One region of the Ruminiclostridium herbifermentans genome, then DNA from elsewhere that is predicted to be linked to it. Evidence: predicted binding sites of a transcription regulator. Region 1 holds the regulator's gene; the other holds the start of a gene.
The links. Region 1 encodes HrcA, which represses chaperone genes, less so after heat shock. Its sites were predicted from a motif close to TGTTAGCACTCNNNNNNNNNGAGTGCTAACA; they were not measured.

Region 1 (10,068 bases):
CAATTAACTTAGTGAATACTCCACCAAGAGTTTCAAGTCCTAATGATAATGGAGTAACATCTAATAAAAGAAGTCCTGTAACATCTCCTGTTAATACACCAGCCTGAATAGCTGCACCAACAGCAACACATTCATCAGGGTTAATTCCCTTAAATGGTTCTTTACCTAAATACTTTTTAACTGCATCTTGAACAGCTGGAATTCTTGTAGATCCACCAACCAACAAAATCTTATCAATTTTGTCTGGAGTTAAGCCAGCATCCTGCATAGCCTGTCTTGTTGGAATCATAGTATTTTCTACTAAGTCTGCTGTTATTTCATCAAATTTTGCTCTTGTAAGTGTTACATCTAAGTGCTTTGGACCTGATGCATCAGCTGTAATAAATGGCAAGTTTATGTTTGAAGTTGTTACACCAGAAAGCTCAATCTTAGCCTTTTCAGCAGCTTCCTTTAATCTCTGCATTGCCATCTTGTCATTTCTTAAATCAATTCCATTTTCTTTCTTGAAGGTGTCTGCAAGAAATTCAATAATTCTATTATCAAAGTCATCTCCACCAAGTTTGTTATTTCCGTTAGTAGCTAAAACTTCAAATACACCGTCTCCAATTTCAAGTATTGATACGTCAAATGTACCTCCACCCAAATCATAAACCATTATCTTTTGATCTTTTTCTTTATCAAGACCATATGCAAGAGCAGCAGCTGTAGGTTCGTTAATTATTCTAAGTACTTCAAGACCTGCTATCTTTCCAGCATCCTTTGTTGCCTGTCTTTGAGCATCACTGAAATATGCAGGAACAGTAATAACAGCTTGAGAAACTGTTTCACCTAAGTATGCTTCTGCATCAGATTTTAGTTTTTGAAGTATCATAGCTGAAATTTCTTGTGGAGAATATTTCTTTCCATCTATTTCAACCTTCCTGTCAGTACCCATATCTCTTTTTATTGAAATAATTGTTCTTTCTGGGTTAGTTACAGCCTGTCTCTTAGCAACCTGACCTACCATACGCTCACCAGTCTTTGAAAAAGCTACAACTGATGGAGTAGTTCTATTACCTTCAGGATTTGCTATAACTACAGGCTCTCCACCTTCCATAACCGCTACACATGAATTTGTAGTACCTAAATCTATACCAATTACTTTTGCCATTAAAAAATCCTCCTTAATATATTAACAAAATGTATTCAAATTTGAGTTATTCAAAACTATTAATTTGCTACCTTAACCATACTGTGTCTTACGACTTTTCCCTTCATTGTATAACCTTTTTGAAATTCTTCAATTACAACATTAACTCCTTTTTCTTCATCCTCCACATGCATTACAGCATTATGAAGTTCAGGATTAAATGGATTGTCTATTGCTTCAATTGGCTTGACACCTAGCTTCTCTAAACATTCCATCATCTGCCTCATAACCATTTCAACGCCTTCTTTTAGCGGATTGTTTTCCATTTCCTCAGCAGCTTTTAAAGCTCTTTCCAGATTGTCAACCACTGGCAAAATAGTATTTACAGTGTCAATGGCAGCATCAAGACTAAGAGCTTCTTTTTCTTTTAAAGTACGTTTTTTATAATTATCAAATTCAGCAGCTATACGTTGAACTGCATTTTTATACTCCTCACACTGAAGGTTCTTTTCCTCAAGTTTTGCTTTTAATTCCTCAATTTCAGTATTAACTGAATCTGTTTGACATTCCTCACCGCAATTACTAGATGAATCAGAATCACAACTGTTATTTGCTGTTTGCTCATTTTCATCTATATTAATTACTTCTTCATCTTTTGAATTAATATCTTTTTTCATTATCCAGTATTTACCTCCTTAATTTTTAACTATCCATCACCCAAGAGCCGTAATATCTCTTGATTAATTTTATTTCTTATAAAGTTCATTGAAGAAACAACCTTTGAATACTCCATTCTTGTAGGGCCAATAATGCCTATAGTACCTATTACATGATCTCCAACACTATATGAGGTTGTTACTAAACTGCATTCCTTTATACCTTCTATATTGTTCTCATTGCCAATCTGTATTACTATATCATTATTATTATATAAAGTATTAACAAGAATGTCTGAAATTAACTTCTTCTCATCAAGTATATTTAAAAACTCTTTTGCCTTCTGAACCTCTCTAAATTCAGGAAAGTTCAATATATTTGTAGTTCCCTCCAAATATACCTCAGGATGATCAATTGTTTTAATCAAGTCTTCAATACCGTTGAGAATTGGATTAATAATACTATGAGGTATAGAAATAAATTTCTCAACCTCAAACCTAATATCATTTGATGCAAGCATTTTAAGAGTATATCCTCTTAGCTTATCATTTAACAAATTTGATATTTGAATTAAAGAATCAGGAGTAATTCTATCATCAACTCTTACTAAATTATTACGTACAATATTTGTGTCTGTAACAATAATAACAAGAGCCTTTCCTTGTTCAATAGGAACAACCTGTACTGCTTTTAATGCAGATTTTTTTGAATGAGGAGTCAATGCCATAGTAGTATATTTTGTAAATTTTGACATTACTACTGAAGCATTTCTTATAAGCTGACTAAGTTCATTAATTTTGACGTCCATAGCATTTTTTATGTTTTCTATATCATCTTGTGAAAGTTCATTAATCTGCATTAATTTGTCTACATATAGCCTATAGCCCTTATCCGATGGAACCCTGCCAGCAGAAGTATGTGGTTGTTCTAAAAAACCCATTTCCTCTAAATCAGCCATTTCATTTCTAATGGTAGCTGAACTTAGACCAAGTTCATGCCTTTTGGCAATAGTTCTCGAACCAACAGGCTCAGCTGAAGTAATGTAATCATCAATAATGGCTTGTAGTATTCTAAGTTTTCTATCGTCAAGCAGCACGTTTATCACTCCCTTTGCTTCCAGCATTTTTTACTTTGTTGTTAGCACTCTAAGTTATTGAGTGCTAATTTATATATTAAAAATACCATTAGCCCTTGTGTTTGTCAAGTACTTTTCCAATAATTATTGCTATTTTTTGATAAAGGAGTTAATATTCCGCTTCTTAAAAAATAATCTAGTATATAGGTTTATATACTAATTCAATGATTTGTATAAATAATAAGTACTAGAATTATGTAAATTATGGTAAATGACATTTACTCATCCTTATGCTTGTGCCGCTAAACCCACATCATAAAAAACCATACTCTTTGGAATATAAATAATTGATAAAAATAACCTTGCTCTACATAAGACGTAGAACAAGGCTATAATGGCAAAAATCATACTTCTTTGCTATTGCTTTTACTCAATAGGATTATTTATCTGCTGGAAATTATCAGCTGAATAAAATCTACCTGTCTTAGCGCGATAAATTTCAAAATAGTAAACTATCAAAACAAAATTTGCTAATCTACTAATTACAGATGATATTACTACACCAACAAATGGGAAAATGCCCAATATAGAACCAGCTATACCACCACCTAGTGAAATTAATATAGTAATACCTAATATTGGCCAAAAGCTGCCATTAACTGTTTTGAAGGAATTTTTCAATCCCTCAATAATTCCGCTATCCTCTACACAAACTGCTGGGAACCACAAAATCATATAAATTCCTAAAGCAATATTTCCTACTATGAATGCAAAGTAGAAAAGTAACATTAGCAGTATACCTGCGATAGTTGAAACTAATGCCGCAATAACAGAAGCTATAACCACAAGTATAACTAAAACTAAAACTAATCCAATACTTATAGCAATGCTTAGCAAACCAAACTGTATATATCTTCCTATATATTTTGACATACACTGTGTGAAATCGCTTAGAGTTGCATTTCCTGTTTCATATTTTTTATTTATTAACCCATAAGTAGCAGGATAAATTAAAATAGAAAACAACAAAAGCAGAAATCCTCCAATAGTAACACAAATAATCATTGGCATACTAATCAATTCATCAAAAAAGTTCGCGCTAATGTCTAAATACTCGCCTCTCAAAACGCTCATAAATATTTCTGTATACTTTTGGGCCAACTTAGCAGTAAAGCCAGCAGTACCTATTTTAATAATTAATGAAGGTATTGCCATTGAAATTAAAAGTGGTATTGCCAATAAAAAATTATTTAATGTAAATTTGAAAGCATTTTCAAGGTACCTCACAATACTTACCCCCCCTATTATTTTAATTAATTTTCATTTATATATGAACTGACAAGGCTATTATACCCTACCATCACATGTTGAGTTGTAGGATTCTTTGCAGAATCAATTTCATAATTATCGATACATCTTATTGGTAAAACATTTATTGATGTACCTGTAATAAAAGCTGCATCAAAACTGGTCAAGGAATCTACTCCAATAAGCGTCTCTATTACTTCATATCCAAGCTTCTTACATACATCGACCACGTATTTTCTGGTTATTCCCACCAAAATATAATCTTCAGGAGAAGTATATATTTTATTTCCCTTTACAAAAAAAGCATTTGATTTTCCGCCTTCAGTTATTTTTCCTTCATCATTAACAAGCAAAACCTCAAAAGCCTTTTTTTCTTCAACTACACGCTTAATTTCATCCTTGTAGCTAGTATTAATAATCTTTATGTTTGGATTAGTTCTTGTCAAATTGGCAGTACAACAAACTACACCATTATCGTATTCTTGTTTAGTAGGATAATAGAACTTATTAATGCAAATAATTGTTATCTGCTCAGCTCCATATTGAAGCACAATTACTTTAACATTACAATCAGAAAATGAATTTAGAGCACATACCTTTTTAATTTGATCTTTAAGATCTCTTTTAGAAATTGCCAACTCATAACTGGCTTTATTCATTGAACTTTTTAATCTCATAAAGTGATCTTCATAAAAAAGAGGTATTCCTTTAATTATTTTTAAAACCTCATAAAAAGCCTTATATTTTTCAGACGTATAAAGTGCCAGACTCTCTTTTTCTACAGTTTCTCCGTTTATAATGCATAAATTACCTATATTTTCATCGAATGTCATCTTAATGCCCCTTTGTTTTTGGTTTTGATCAGTAAAAATATGTGTTAAGTAAATAATAATAGAATGTTAAAATTACTAAGTAAAAAACATCCTATTCACTTAGCTATTTTTGCTCTATTCAATTTTAATAACATATACTTTTTTTGTCAATTAAATTACTCAACTTTCCAATTTAAAGTCTGTTGGAATTCAAAACTTGTCAATGGCTTGTTTCCTGGCAATAAACTTAAAATGAGTGATTATTTTATATACTTTAACACTTTAGTTTTTCAAATAAAAAGTTGAGTTTTGTAAAAGCACTAATCGATTTCATCAAGGGATAAGTTAAAACTAGGCATAAATTTTTCCATAAAATACGCCACCTCTTCAAGGTCAATTTTCTCAATTGTTTGCAATATTGCTTCACTTGCTTTTTTAAACTCGTTATTACCAGCCTTTACTTCCTCAATACATTTAATGTATGCTGCAATTCTATCAGCAGCCTTTACCAGCCTCCAACATTCTAAATCATCAGGATTCTTGAAAAACAATGAATAATATTCATCCGTCATTTCTTCTGGGAGCATGGAAATAATTTTCTCTTTGGATATATCCTCAATATCTTTATAAATTTTATTTATTTGTGGATTATAGTACTTTATTGGTGTTGGCATATCACCAGTAATAATTTCATTGCAATCATGAAACATTGCAAGAATAGCAACTCTTTCAGGATTAATTTCACCATTAAAATAGATATTTCTGATTACTGCCAGTCCGTGGGCAATAATTGCCACTTGAAGACTATGTTCCTGAATATTCTCTGTATAGGTATTTCTCATAAGTCCCCATCTGTTTATGTATTTCATTCTAGATAAAAACGCAAAAAAATGATATTTTTCTTGACTCATACTAACCTCCAAACTAGTTCGAAGTTACACCATATAAACTAATACTGCTACACCACAAATACTACAAAGTAGTTTTTGTAGTTCGAAATAGTACTATGAATAAGCAAATACATCCACACTGCAAAACCACTTGTGGTATTGGCGCTTGAAAGTTCAAAATAGTACCATGTATAGTCAAAGACTTCCACACTGTAAAACCACTTGTGGTTTTGGCGCTTGAAAGTTCGAAATAGTACTATGAATAAGCAAATACATCCACACTGCAAAACCACTTGTGGTATTGGCGCTTGAAAGTTCAAAATAGTACCATGTATAAGCAAATACATCCACACTCCAAAAAACACAGAGTGGTTTTTGAGGCTTGAAAATGCACTATGTTTGTACAAACTATATTTTCAAGCTGTTACATCCAATAAATTTCTTCAAAGCAAGCTCTAGCAAAGGAATCTGTCATTCCTGCAACAAAATCAACTACCTTTTGGGCATCACTAACCGACTCATCATACCCTTTATCTATAATATATTTATAAAACATTCTATAAACCTTATTATCCCTATATTGTAGTTTTTCAAAGTCAGAAAGGCTTTCAAGCAAATTGTCAAACAATCCTTCAAGGGTATTTTCAGCAATTTTCTCATAGCGAGTAATTTTATCTGCTTTATATATAAGCCTCACATTTTCATTAATAAGCTTTTCTAATGCTTCGCCCTTTGACTTGCTTAGTTGAATACAGTCTTTTCCATAGCTGTTTTCTATCATATCACACACCAAAGTATTAATAATTTCCCCATTAGTGTTTCCAAGTTCATTTCTTATATCCTTAGGTATGTCTTGCATATCCATAAGCTTGACTCTAACTGCATCTTCTATATCTCTTCCCACATATGCAATCTTATCAACTAATCGTACAATACACGCCTCAAGAGTATATGGCGAATCGGTGCGTTTAACATTTTTTAATGAATCAGGAGTTTTGCTTAAATCTCTATGCATAATAAATTCATCATAATTCTCTCCGCAATGTGATACAATACCGTCTTTTACTTCAAAGGTAAGGTTAAGTCCGCAGCTTTCATAAATCTTTTCTTTTGATATTCTAGTTGCAAGCTTTTCAACCACTCTTAAGCTATGTAATTCGTGTTTAAAGCTAGCATTTTTGTCTATTTTCTTCACACACTTGTCAAGAACACGTTCACCACTATGTCCAAAGGGAGCATGTCCTAAATCATGTCCTAGTGCTATTGCATATGTTAAATCCTGATTCATATTTAGAGTTCTAGCTATTGTGTTCGCTATAGATCCAACATTAAGAACATGTTCCATACGTGTACATATGTGATCATTTTTTGCATTAAAAAAAACTTGCGTTTTATGTCTCAACCTTCTAAAATCCATAGAATAAAGTATTCTATTTCCATCACGTTCATAATCTGTTCTTATGGGACATTTCTCTTCATATAATAATCTCCCATATGAGTTTACACTTTTTGCAGCAAAAGGGCTTAACATATTCTCCTGCTGCTCTCTCAACTTTCTCCATTCCATATACTCACCTCCAAATAAATTATAATACTTAAATTCATTATAATTTTTTCGAATACAGCTAAATTTTATTAGAATCAGTGGTATTTCATCGAGTCAGGAGTAATGTCTGAAGTTCAAGTACAATCAATCACACAAATATGTGAAGGACTTTTCTTATCGATAAATACCTATATTCAATATATAACTTTTTATATAGTAGAAAAACTTTACTACATTCAGCAGCCAATTCATCAAGTCAGAGTTATTTTCATCCTTTAACATCTCAAGAACTACAGGCCACTTATGAAGCAGGTGACATTTTTTGCCCCATTATAATATCTGGCTTCAAAAATAAATTTTAAATTATTTTAAATTTTAGAAGCATTTTATTACATTTAGCAATTATTTTATCAAGGCAGGAGTTATTTTCATCATCTCACACCTCATACACTACAACTTTTTAAATATATGAAGTGATTTTCCTGCCTCAATATAATATAACATAAAACTATATGAAAGTATTCAAGAAAAATTCAAACGCTTTTCTTCAATTCTAATATTTAGTACCCTTTCTTGAGTAGCCGGTAAATACTAAAGCTATACCAGCAGCAACCAAATAAATAGATATAAATATTCCAATTAAATTTGATGAAATAGCACTAAGTATCATCACTATTTGAAAAAATACTCCTATACCACCAACAATTAGACCAGCAATAAGCAACCCTTTATCTCTTTTTGAAAATATGTACATTTGTAAAAGCCCAACTGCAACTGAAATTATATACACAGGCCATGTGTACCTTGAAAAATGCCAATCCGTTGAAGCTTCAAACATAAAAAGCAGCCCTATTGTTGTTATAATTCCTCCTGGTATTAGCAAACCTGGCTTCGAACCTTTAAGAAAATAACCAAGTTCAAAAGTCAATCCAATAAGCAGCACTATAAAAACCCAGAAATCATAGGGATCAAACTTAATAATCCTGATATCAAAAACCGTGTTAAGAATTAGAGCAATGACCCCTAGAACAATTAGTAATAAACCAGCATAATAATTACCCTTTTTCATAATAACGTCCTTCCTTTTGTGTTCTCCATGGCAATAAAACTCGCTTTGAATTAATATGCCCAAACTAATATAAGTGGTTCTGTTACATATTATATACACAACAATATACATATTTTATTTATCTTTTGTCTGATAATATTTAGCAGTAATGTATTGTCAACTATTTTTTACAAATACTAATTTCATCAAAATATGGTTTTGTACAAGGAGTGATTATGTGAATAGGATAAGTCTAAAAACGAAAATAGCTATAGCCATTTTTTCTGTATTAATAGATTTATACTGCTGTTTCATATTCATAAATATGTATAATCGTATTTATTGGCCTGCTTCACCACAAATAGACCTATTACCTATACTTAAAAATTCTAAACTAAGTGAACAGGACTATTCTATAATATTTTCACAAACTGGTCTTTCAAAGTTGGCTATTGACGATTTACTTGCTCAAAAGGACGGAAAAAACCTAATCTCATCATATCAAAAAAGCTATTTTACAAAGCGCAAAATTTATACTGAAAAACTTAACCCATTTACCTCACAGGAGAATATATTTATTAATAAAGAATTAGATAAAAATAACGGCAGTATTCAATTAGCACCTTTAAAAAATGGAGATATACTATTTACAAAGTCCACCCATACACTCTATTGGAGACATGGACATTGCGGACTTGTTGTAGATGCAAAAAACGGCATTGTTTTAGAGTCAATAGAGCCTGGTACCATTAGTAAATATCAGAAGATATCAAAATGGCAAACATATTCAACCTTAAAAGTTCTCAGACTTAAGAATGCAGATCAAAAGGAACTAGACGAGATAGCTAAATATGCAGATAAAAATCTTATTGGATTGAAGTACGGTATATTAGCATCAAAAAAACAAAGTAATAAACTTATATCCGTAAATTGCTCACAAATTATTTATCAAGCATATAAACACTTTGGTTATGATATTGACAGCAATCAAGGCTTATTTATCACGCCTGAAGATATAGCAAAAAGCAATCTGTTGTCAATCGTACAAATTTATGGCTTTAACCCAGAAAAAGACTGGTAGAAGTTACAGCAAAACATCAAACCTAATTAAACAAATGCCACACTTATAACAAAAACAAGTATTGATACTAATATTACAGTATAATCACTCAATCTGAAAGTGTATTTCTTGTAGCCACTGTTTCTCTTTCGGACATTAAAGCCTCTTAACTCAGCTGATATGGCGCTTCCTTCTATACGTTTTACTGATGAAATCAGAAGTGGTACACATAATGGCAGCACCAGCTTTAATTTCTTTATTGGATTTTTTGTGTCAAATTCAACGCCTCTTGCTGTCTGGGATTCTATTATTCCATTCATTTCATGTTCAAATATAGGTATAAAGCGTAAGGCAGTTATAAAAGCAAAAGCATATTTATAAGGTATATGCAGCTTTTGTACCAATACATTCGTCAAATCACTCATTTTAGTAACTGTAAGCATTATAATTAGTGGCATTGTTGCACCTATAAGCCTAAAAACAAGCAATGTTGAAAATTTAAGTCCAACATCAGTAATGTAAAGATTTAGAGGCAATTGCAGC
Region 2 (10,068 bases), 820 kb from region 1:
GGAGACTTTGATTAAATCTGTCAAGGAGTTGGGAATAGGAGAAGAAGAAAAAGAACGATATCTTAGACTTATTTACGATTCAATTAAAAAAGAATATAATAAAATACTTGAAAAAGAGGTTACAAAAGCCTTTATACATGGCTACAAAGAGCAGGCTGAAAGCTTATTCAACAATTATTTAGACCATGCTGAAGCCTTTGTTAATAAAACTAAGATTAAGGATTTAAATACTGGAGAAGAACTTGAGCCTGATGAGAAATTTATGAGGTCTATTGAGGAACAGATTGGTATATCTGACACAGCGGTTAAAGGTTTTCGATCTGATGTTACTGCATATATGTTCTTTGTTATGAGGAATGGAGGAACTTTGGATTATACCAGCTATGAACCACTTAAGGAAGCAATAGAGAAAAAATTGACGGCTTCAGTCAGAGATTTAAGCAGAGTAATTACACAGACAAAGGTTAGAGATAAGGAGCAGACTCAGAAATACAATACTATGGTAGAAGAAATGAAAAAAAATGGCTATTGTGATAATTGCTGCAATGTTATATTGAAATATTCGGCTAATAACCTATGGAAAGATTAATTGCAGCTTTGGAGGGCTTCTACTATGACCATTTTTAGGGATTGCAATAATGGTGGCAGAGATAGATCTGCCGAGGACAGACGAAGGCACAGAGAATTAATTGAAGAATCTATTAAAAAAAATCTTGGTAATATTATTGCTGAGGAAAGTATTATAGGTAAAAGCAAAGATAAAAAAATAAAAATTCCTATAAGGGGCATTAAGGAATATCAATTTATATATGGTAAAAATAAACCTGGAATTGGCGTTGGTGAGGGTGACGAAAAAAGAGGAGATAAATTTCCAGGTGAAGCAAGCAATAATTCGGGAAAGGGGAAAGCAGGCAATCAGGAGGGTGAAGAAATATATGAAACAGAAATTACTATAGAAGAGGTGGTAAAATATCTATTTGACGACTTAAACCTTCCTGATATTGATAAAAAACAGCTGTCTCAATTAGAAGAGAAAAGCTATAGAAAGCTTGGGTATCAAAATAAGGGAATACCCCCAAAACTGGCAAAAAAACGTTCAGTTGTGGAGAAAATTAAGAGAAGACAGTCATATAAAAGAGCTTTAGAAGAGCAAAATCAAGAAAAGCTTACTTCCAGTCAAGCTATATTTGAGTCGAACAATGCTGACATAGACTCCAATGAAGATGAGTTGAATTCAAAGCCAATTTCTTCAGTTACTACCCGAAGGGAAAGATTTCCGTTTATTGAAGAGGATTTAAGATATTACAGGATTAAAGAGGAGAATAAAAGAGACTACAATGCAGTAGTATTGTGCATAATGGATGTTTCTGGTTCAATGGATCAAACCAAAAAGTACCTTGCCAGAAGCTTTTATTTCTTATTGTATCAGTTTTTACAGCTGAAGTATGCCAATGTGGATGTGGTTTTTATTGCTCATACTACAGTAGCTAAAGAAGTAAATGAAAAAGAGTTTTTTCACAGAGGAGAGTCTGGAGGTACCTACATAAGCAGTGGTTATGAGAAAGCACTTGAGATAATTTCTGAAAGATACAGTCCTTCTAATTGGAATGTATATGCTTTTCATTGCAGTGATGGAGATAACTGGTCAGAAGATAACAATAAGGCTATAGAAAGTGCAAAGAAGCTTTGCGAGGTTTGTAATTTATTTGGATATGGAGAAATTGTACCTGGCTATTATAGTATAGGCAGTACAATAAAAACTGAATTATTAAATAAGATAGAGAGTAAAAATTTTGCGGCTATTAACATTAACAAAAAGGAAGATGTTCTGCCTGCACTAAAAAAGCTGCTTGAGAAGGTTAGTGACAAAGATGTGGAACAGGAGGGTTAAGGCTTAATGGCAGACTTTAGCATAAGAGATTTGGAATATTGGAATGAACGTATTGAAAAGCTGGCCAAGGATTATGGATTAAACTATTATAATCAAGAATTTGAAATAGTAAACTATGAAGATATGATTGGTTATGAATCCTATATTGGAATGCCTTCTCATTACCCTCATTGGAGTTATGGGAAATCTTATGAAAGAATAAAAACTTTGCATAAGTATAATTTAACGGGTTTACCATATGAAATGGTAATTAACTCAAATCCTTGTATTGCATATCTTATGAAGGATAATTCATTGCTAGTGCAGGTGCTGACTATCGCTCATGTATATGCTCACAATGATTTCTTTAAAAATAATAGGCTATTTAAATTAGGAACTAAGGCAGAATATGCAATTGAAATGTTTAAAAATCATGCAGACCGTATTAGAGAATATATTTCTGATCCAAGTATAGGCTACGTTCGGGTAGAAAAAATTCTAAATTCAGCACATGCAATAAAGTTTCAAACGGAGCGGGTTGTTGAATTCCAAAATAGAAGAGAGGAAAAAGAGGAACCTAAATTTGCCGTGACAGAAAACAAAAAAGAATTTCCGAATTTAGAAAGATATTCCAACAATAAGTCAGAAGAGGAAGTAAAAGAAGTACAGCAAGATAATAGGTTTTTTGCTAAACAGGAGGAGGACCTTCTGAAGTTTATTATTGAGAATGGACGACTTCAAGATTGGGAGAAAGATATATTGTCTATAGTAAGAGAAGAAGCCCAATATTTTATTCCACAGATTGAAACAAAAATAATGAATGAAGGTTGGGCAAGTTTTTGGCATTATAATATATTAAATAACCTTGAATTACCTCAAAATATGCACTTTGAGTTCTTGAGAAAGCACAATGAAGTAATACGTCCGTTGAAATCCAGCATTAACCCCTATTACATAGGTTTTAAAATTTTTGAAAACCTTAAAAACAAATTTGGCTTTGAGAAAATATTTGAAGTTCGGCAAACTGAGAGAGATCAATCATTTATAAGAAGGTACTTAACTCAGGAGCTTTGCTGTGAAATGAATTTATTCGAATATGTTACAACAGGAAATGATTATATGATTTCAGAGGTGTCTGATGATGAGGGATGGAAAAAAATAAGAGAAACTTTGTGCAATACAGTTGGCATTGGAAGCATCCCAATAATTTTAGTAAACGATTGGAATAAAAATGATAACACACTTGAATTAAAGCATGAATTTGATGGACGTGAACTGGAATTGGGTTATGCATATGAAACATTAAAGCATATTGTTGACTTATGGAATGGAAAGGTTTCATTGTCAACTCAGTTGGAGGGAAAGAAAAAGACCATAAATTGTGATGAAGCAAAAAGAATTTCTTTGTATGGTTAATAAACACAGTTAAATTGGTGAAAAGTCTTAATTAATTTCATCTAAAAATAGCATATCAAAAGGCTAAAAAGGAATATGGTATTACTTTTATAATAGTTTATTCAGTATTTATCAAAATGAATGATATAGGAAGGTTTTGCTTAATAAATATAATTAACGAGCGATGAGAACTAATTCATCGCTTTTTTATTTCAAAAAAATGCACAATATAGATATTTAGCTAATAAAAGATGAAAATTAAATTAGATTTTGTATACTCATAGACTAATCTAATTCAATGGACTGATTAGTAATAAATTGTTAGCACTCTTATTAATTGAGTGCTAAAAAATACTTGAAATATTTCGCTATTAGAGGTATATTATTACTATCGTAATTAATTCAAGTATAGAAGTGCTTGAAATTAAATAATAACGAAAAGGAGGATTAGGTTCATTCCTGTACTATAATGAGTGTGCAGGGTTTGGACAAGATTATTATGGCGCAAGAAAAAGGAAACATATCTATTAATACGGAAAACATATTTCCAATAATAAAAAAATGGCTCTATTCTGAGAAGGATATTTTTATAAGAGAGCTTGTATCAAATGCAAGTGATGCTATTAACAAATTGAAAAAGCTAGATGCTATGGGAGAAGCAGAACTGCCAGATGACAACAAGTATGAAATAAAGGTCATTGTCAACAAAAATGACAAAACCATTAAGGTTTTAGATAATGGATTGGGAATGACTGATGAAGAAGTTAAAAAGTATATTAACCAGATAGCTTTTTCAGGTGCAGTAGATTTTATTGAGAAATATAAGGACAAGTCGGATGATGCTCAAATTATAGGGCACTTTGGATTAGGATTCTATTCAGCATTTATGGTATCTGAGCGTGTGCAAATTGACACATTATCTTACCAAAATGGCGCAAAGGCAGTAAAGTGGGTTAGTGATGGCGGTACTGAATTTGAAATGTCAGATTCTGATAAGACAGACAGAGGTACTGTGATAACCTTATACTTAGCTGAGGATAGCCTTGAATTTTTAGATGAATACAAAATGAGACAGACTCTTGAAAAGTACTTTGCATTCTTGCCTATAGAGTTATATTTAGAGGATGCTGCAAAAGAAGCAGAAAATACTGAGGAAAAAACTGAGGAGAAGGGCGAAGATAAGACTGAACCAGCAGCTCCAAAGCCATTAAATGATACTAAACCATTGTGGCTTAAGAATCCAAAAGACTGTACTGATGAAGAGTACAAGAAATTCTATACAAAGGTATTCCACGATTTTAATGAGCCTCTTTTCTGGATTCACTTAAATATGGATTATCCGTTTAATTTAAAGGGTATTTTATATTTCCCTAAACTAAAGCATGAATTTGAAACTATGGAAGGCCAGATAAAGCTGTACTATAATCAAGTATTTGTTGCTGATAATATTAAGGAAGTAATACCTGAGTTCTTGATGCTTCTAAAGGGTGTGTTGGATTGTCCAGATTTACCACTGAATGTATCAAGAAGCTTCTTACAGAACGATGGATATGTTAATAAGATTTCTTCGCATATAACTAAGAAGGTTGCTGACAAGTTAACTTCTCTCTTTGAAAATGAGCGTGAAAGCTATGATAAATACTGGAGTGACATAAACCCATTTGTTAAGTATGGCTGTATTAGAGAAGATAAATTCTATGATAGAGTGAAGGATATTATTATTTACAAGTCTACTAAGGGAGGATATGTAACTCTTAAAGAATATCTTGAAAATAATAAAGAAAAGCATGAAAACACAGTATTCTATGTTTCTGATGAAAATCAGCAAGCACAGTATATAAAGCTGTTTAATGAAAACGATATGGAAGCTGTAATTCTATCATCAATGATTGACAATCATTTTATGTCATTAATTGAAAGTAAAGTAACAGGAGTTAAATTTAATAGGATTGATGCAGATATATCAGCTAATATGAAACAGGAAAATACTGGAATATCTGAACAGGATGTAAGCTATCTTGAAACGCTGTTTAAAGAGACTATAAATGACGATAAATTAAAGATACAGGTTGAAGCTTTGAAAAATGAATCCATTCCAGCTGTGGTTCTTTTATCTGAGCATTCAAGAAGAATGCAGGAAATGAGCAAAATGTATGGAGGCGGTATGGACATGAGCAGTATGTTCCCTAAAGAACAGACCCTTGTACTTAATTCATCCAACAAGCTTGTTAAAGCAATTATTGATTTGAAGAATAATGAATCAAAGAAGGAAGATGTTAAGTTGATTAGTGAGCACATATTCGATTTGGCTATGATGAGTCACCAACAACTAGAACCTGAAGCAATGTCAAAATTTATTGCTAGAAGCAATGAGATATTAATGAAGTTAGTATAATAAAAATGTAATTATTATAAAAAATGGCTGAATTTAACTTAATGCTAGTTGAAATCAGCCATTTTTTCAGCTGTATCTAAATTTAACTTGAATGAACTAATTAATTAAATTTAGTATTTTCTGAAGTCATCTGTGCTAAACGTTGGCGGTGTGCTTATTCTGATATTAATTTAAATTTAATACTTTCTGAATTGCAACACAAATATATTTGAACACATACGTGAGAAGATTTGCATATACATTATAAATTAAAGTGTATCCGACAATGCAACTCATACATATACAAAATGAAGAAATATTTTAAATTAAAGAGTGGCAGCGCACAGGAAAATCCTGTTGCTGCCACAATTTTGAGTATTTGTATTAGTTATTAATTTGATAAAATTACTTTTTATTTTTATCTGTTTCTCTAATTTCTACACGTCTTATTTTTCCACTAATTGTTTTTGGTAATTCATTTACAAACTCAATAACTCTTGGATACTTATAAGGAGCAGTTACATTTTTAACATGCTCTTGAAGTTCTTTAATAAGCTCCTTGCTTGGAGTATAATTCTTTGCAAGAACAACTGTAGCTTTTACAATCTGTCCTCTTACTTCATCAGGAACAGCTGTTATAGCACATTCCAAAACTGCAGGATGTTCTAATAATGCACTTTCAACTTCAAAAGGCCCAATCCTGTAACCTGAACTTTTGATAACATCGTCAGCTCTGCCAACAAACCAGTAATATCCTTCTTCATCACGCCAAGCCAAATCACCAGTATAATATATGTCATCATGCCAAACCTTATTGGTTAAAGCTTCATCTCTGTAATATCCACCAAACATTCCTGCTGGTTTCTTTTTATCCGTACGAATAACAATTTGTCCCTCTTCACCAATTTGACATGAATTTCCATCCTCGTCAATTAAATCGATATCATAACCAGGAGAAGCCTTACCCATAGAACCAGGTTTAGCTTCTGTCCATTTAGTTATAGATAGAACAACTGTTAATTCTGTCTGTCCGAAGCCTTCCTTTAATTGAATTCCCGTTGCGTTATAGAACTGAGTAAATACTTCTGGGTTTAGAGGCTCACCAGCCACTACGCAGTATTTGAGAGAACTTAAGTCATATTTTTTAAGGTCTTCTTTTATAAAGAATCTATATATTGTTGGTGGTGCACAGAAGGTGGTTACTTTATACTTTGAAATAACCTCAAGCAAGTCCTTTGCAACAAATTTGTCAAAATCATATACAAATACTGCACTACCAGCTATCCATTGACCGTATATTTTACCCCAAACAGCTTTTGCCCAGCCAGTATCAGCAACTGTAAGGTGTAAGCCTCCATCAATTACATTTTGCCAATATTTAGCTGTAAAAATGTGACCTAAAGGATATACATAATCATGCCTAACCATCTTTGGCATACCTGTTGTTCCAGAAGTAAAATATAATAAAGATATGTCATCATTTTGAGAAGCTTGGTCACCTGTAGGTCTTTCAAAAACATTTGAAGCCTCGTCTACAGATTTTGTAAAGTCTATCCAACCAGCTTTACTATCGCATATTATTGCTTTATGCTTAAGAGATGGGCATTTGCTTTGTGCAGCTTCCACATTTTTTATTACCTCAGCGTCTGGAACGCATACAATCATTTTTATATCGGCAGCGTTAAATCTGTAAACATAATCTTTTTCAGTCAAAAGATGTGTTGCTGGAATAGTTATAGCACCTAATTTATGTAGGGCCAGAATACAGAACCAAAACTCATATCTTCTTTTCAATACAAGCATAACGGGGTCGCCCCTCTTAATGCCTATAGACTTAAAGAAATTAGCTGTTTTGTCGCTGTATTCTTTGAGCTGTGCAAAAGTAAATGTGGCTTCAGCGCCAGATTCATCACACCATACGATTGCAACTTTATTAGGATCAGTTTTTGCATATTCGTCAACCACATCATATGCAAAATTGAAATTTTCAGGTATTATTAATTTGTAATTTTCTAACAGATCTTCGTATGAAGTGAAGTCTGTTTTTGCTAGATATTTATGCAACATTTATTTTTCCCCCCAAGTTACTTAAGAATTATTGCTAAAAATTTTGCTTGTTTACCATTTAAGGCTTTCATTCCATGGCTTGCAGAAGAGTCAAAATATACTGAATCGCCTTCTTCTAAAACTAACTCATGACCATTTATTATTATTTGTACAGTTCCTTCAAGAACATAATTAAATTCTTGGCCTTGGTGTGAATTAAAATGAACCTCAGTAGCATCCGATGCAGCAGGAACAGTTACAATAAATGGTTCAGCCTTTTTTCCAATAAAATTATTTGCCAGATTATGATATTTATAATCTTCTCTTCTCTCTACGCTGGTACCTTTTCCTTTTCTTACTACTTGATATGTGTGCAGTTTTGGAGCGTCACCAGTGAGTATTGCTGAAAGTTCAACCTTGAATTTATTAGCTATTTGATAAAGAAAACTAACTGGTATATCCGTATCTCCGCTTTCATATGCTCTATAAGTTTCTTCGGGGATTTTAAGTTCATTGGCAAGAGTCTGAATGGATATTTCGGATATTTCTCTCAAGTCTTTAATTCTTGATGCTATTAGCTTTATTTGTTCAGACATGTAAATATCACCTTCCTATATTTTATAAATTATTTACATTAATTTGTTTTTTTCGCTGAAAACTCATTATTGCTATAATAATAATTTATGCTTTAATTGCCCTTGTGTATAAAAATCTGTACATATGTTCGAAGCATATAATATCATATAAAAACAGAGGGTGTAAAGCTTGTAAATAACCTTTTTGAGTAATTATTTTAACGATTTCAACCTAATTTATACTACCTTAATTATAAAAAGCAAAAAACAATATAAATTACTTTACTATTCACTTTATAACATTATATAAAAATTTACAATAAAATACAAATGTTTATATAATATTACATAAGTACAAATGTGCCTAAAATATTATAGAAATTATATATAAGATATGTTAATATATAAAATATGGAATAAATTTACTCGAATGATGGGGGCGAAATAAGTATGTCTATTAGCAAAAAGATACTTATTATTGTATTAGGTGGCATATTGATAACAGGTTTTGGAGTAATAGGTCATTTGTTTTTGAATTTTCCCGTTTTTGTGTTTCCTATTATTTCTTGGCTATTTATTATTTCAATTGGATTATATTTAACTATTTCAATCAGCAGACCCTTAAAAGTTATTGGAAAGGTTGTTGAAAGAACCGCAAACTTTGATTTGTCTCATGACAAAACATATAATAAAGTTAAAGAAAGAAAAGATGAAATAGGCTTTTTGGCAAAAAATCTGTCATTAGCAAGAGTTGCATTAAGAGATATTTTGGGATTGATGCAGGAAACCTCAAAGCAACTAACAGATAATACTCAAGAAGTTGAAAATATGACACTTCACTTAAAGGAACAAACTGATGATACTTTGCTGACAACAGAGCATATTTCTGCTGCTATGCAACAATCAGCAACAACTACTTATCAAATAAGTAATAGTACACAAGAGATAATGCAAAATATTAACCTTATATCACAAAACTCTGAAAAGGGTGCTAATCAAGCTAGCGCAATAAGTGAGCATGCTAGTGAATTGAAGGAAAGTGCAGTTTTATCTGCACAAAATGCAAACAATATATATTTTGATGTAAAACAGCAACTAAAAACGGCTATGGAACAAGCCGCAGAGGTTTCACAGATAGAATTGCTTGCTCAAGCCATACTTCAGATTACAGAGCAAACTAATTTGCTGTCTTTAAATGCAGCAATTGAGGCGGCAAGAGCAGGAGAAGCTGGTAAGGGTTTTGCAGTTGTAGCGGACGAAATTAGAAAGCTTGCCGACCAATCTTCAAAGACTGCAACAGATATAAAAAAGGTGGTTCAGACTGTAAATGAGTCAGTAGCTGCACTAACAGAGAGTGCGGGAGTTTTATTGGACTTTATGGACAAGGAAATTCTCAGTGATTATCAAAAGTTAATAGAGACTATTGAGCAATATTATACTGATTCCACATTGTTTAGTACAATGATGAACGAATTTAATGACTCATCAAAAGCAATGAATAACTCAATTTCTATTATCGTAAATGCACTTGAGCAGGTTTCATCAAGCGTTAACGAAAGTGCAAATGGAGTGGCATCAATATCAGTTAAAACAGCTGAAGTGGCTGGAAAAGTTACAGAGGTTAGGAATTCAACGCAAAACAATTTAGTTTCATCAAAAAGATTGGAGGATCAGGTTTCAAAATTCACTCTATAATTAAAAAAGTATATAGAACTAGTTTAATATAACCATAGGAAATGAGTCTCTATTATTTTTGTTATATGGAATTTATAATAAGGTAATATTATTATGAGGTGATTTCTGGTTAT

Region 2: htpG (molecular chaperone HtpG) is a predicted target of HrcA. The motif match lies at 3,585-3,615, and genes of this name have one in related genera.

Annotation. Positions count from the first base shown of each region.
Region 1 is NZ_CP061336.1:2,199,668-2,209,735, reverse strand. It holds gene dnaK (molecular chaperone DnaK) at 1-1,150, opposite strand, end outside; gene grpE (nucleotide exchange factor GrpE) at 1,210-1,806, opposite strand; gene hrcA (heat-inducible transcriptional repressor HrcA) at 1,836-2,891, opposite strand; gene EHE19_RS09170 (DUF7847 domain-containing protein) at 3,288-4,148, opposite strand; gene EHE19_RS09165 (aminotransferase class IV) at 4,175-5,002, opposite strand; gene yfbR (5'-deoxynucleotidase) at 5,302-5,892, opposite strand; gene EHE19_RS09155 (HD domain-containing protein) at 6,296-7,438, opposite strand; gene EHE19_RS09150 (hypothetical protein) at 7,971-8,486, opposite strand; gene EHE19_RS09145 (hypothetical protein) at 8,704-9,546, shown strand; gene EHE19_RS09140 (energy-coupling factor transporter transmembrane component T family protein) at 9,573-10,068, opposite strand, start outside.
Region 2 is NZ_CP061336.1:3,023,699-3,033,766, reverse strand. It holds gene EHE19_RS12350 (PrkA family serine protein kinase) at 1-589, shown strand, start outside; gene EHE19_RS12345 (YeaH/YhbH family protein) at 614-1,891, shown strand; gene EHE19_RS12340 (SpoVR family protein) at 1,898-3,286, shown strand; gene htpG (molecular chaperone HtpG) at 3,765-5,660, shown strand; gene EHE19_RS12330 (AMP-binding protein) at 6,045-7,706, opposite strand; gene EHE19_RS12325 (helix-turn-helix domain-containing protein) at 7,724-8,281, opposite strand; gene EHE19_RS12320 (methyl-accepting chemotaxis protein) at 8,711-9,955, shown strand.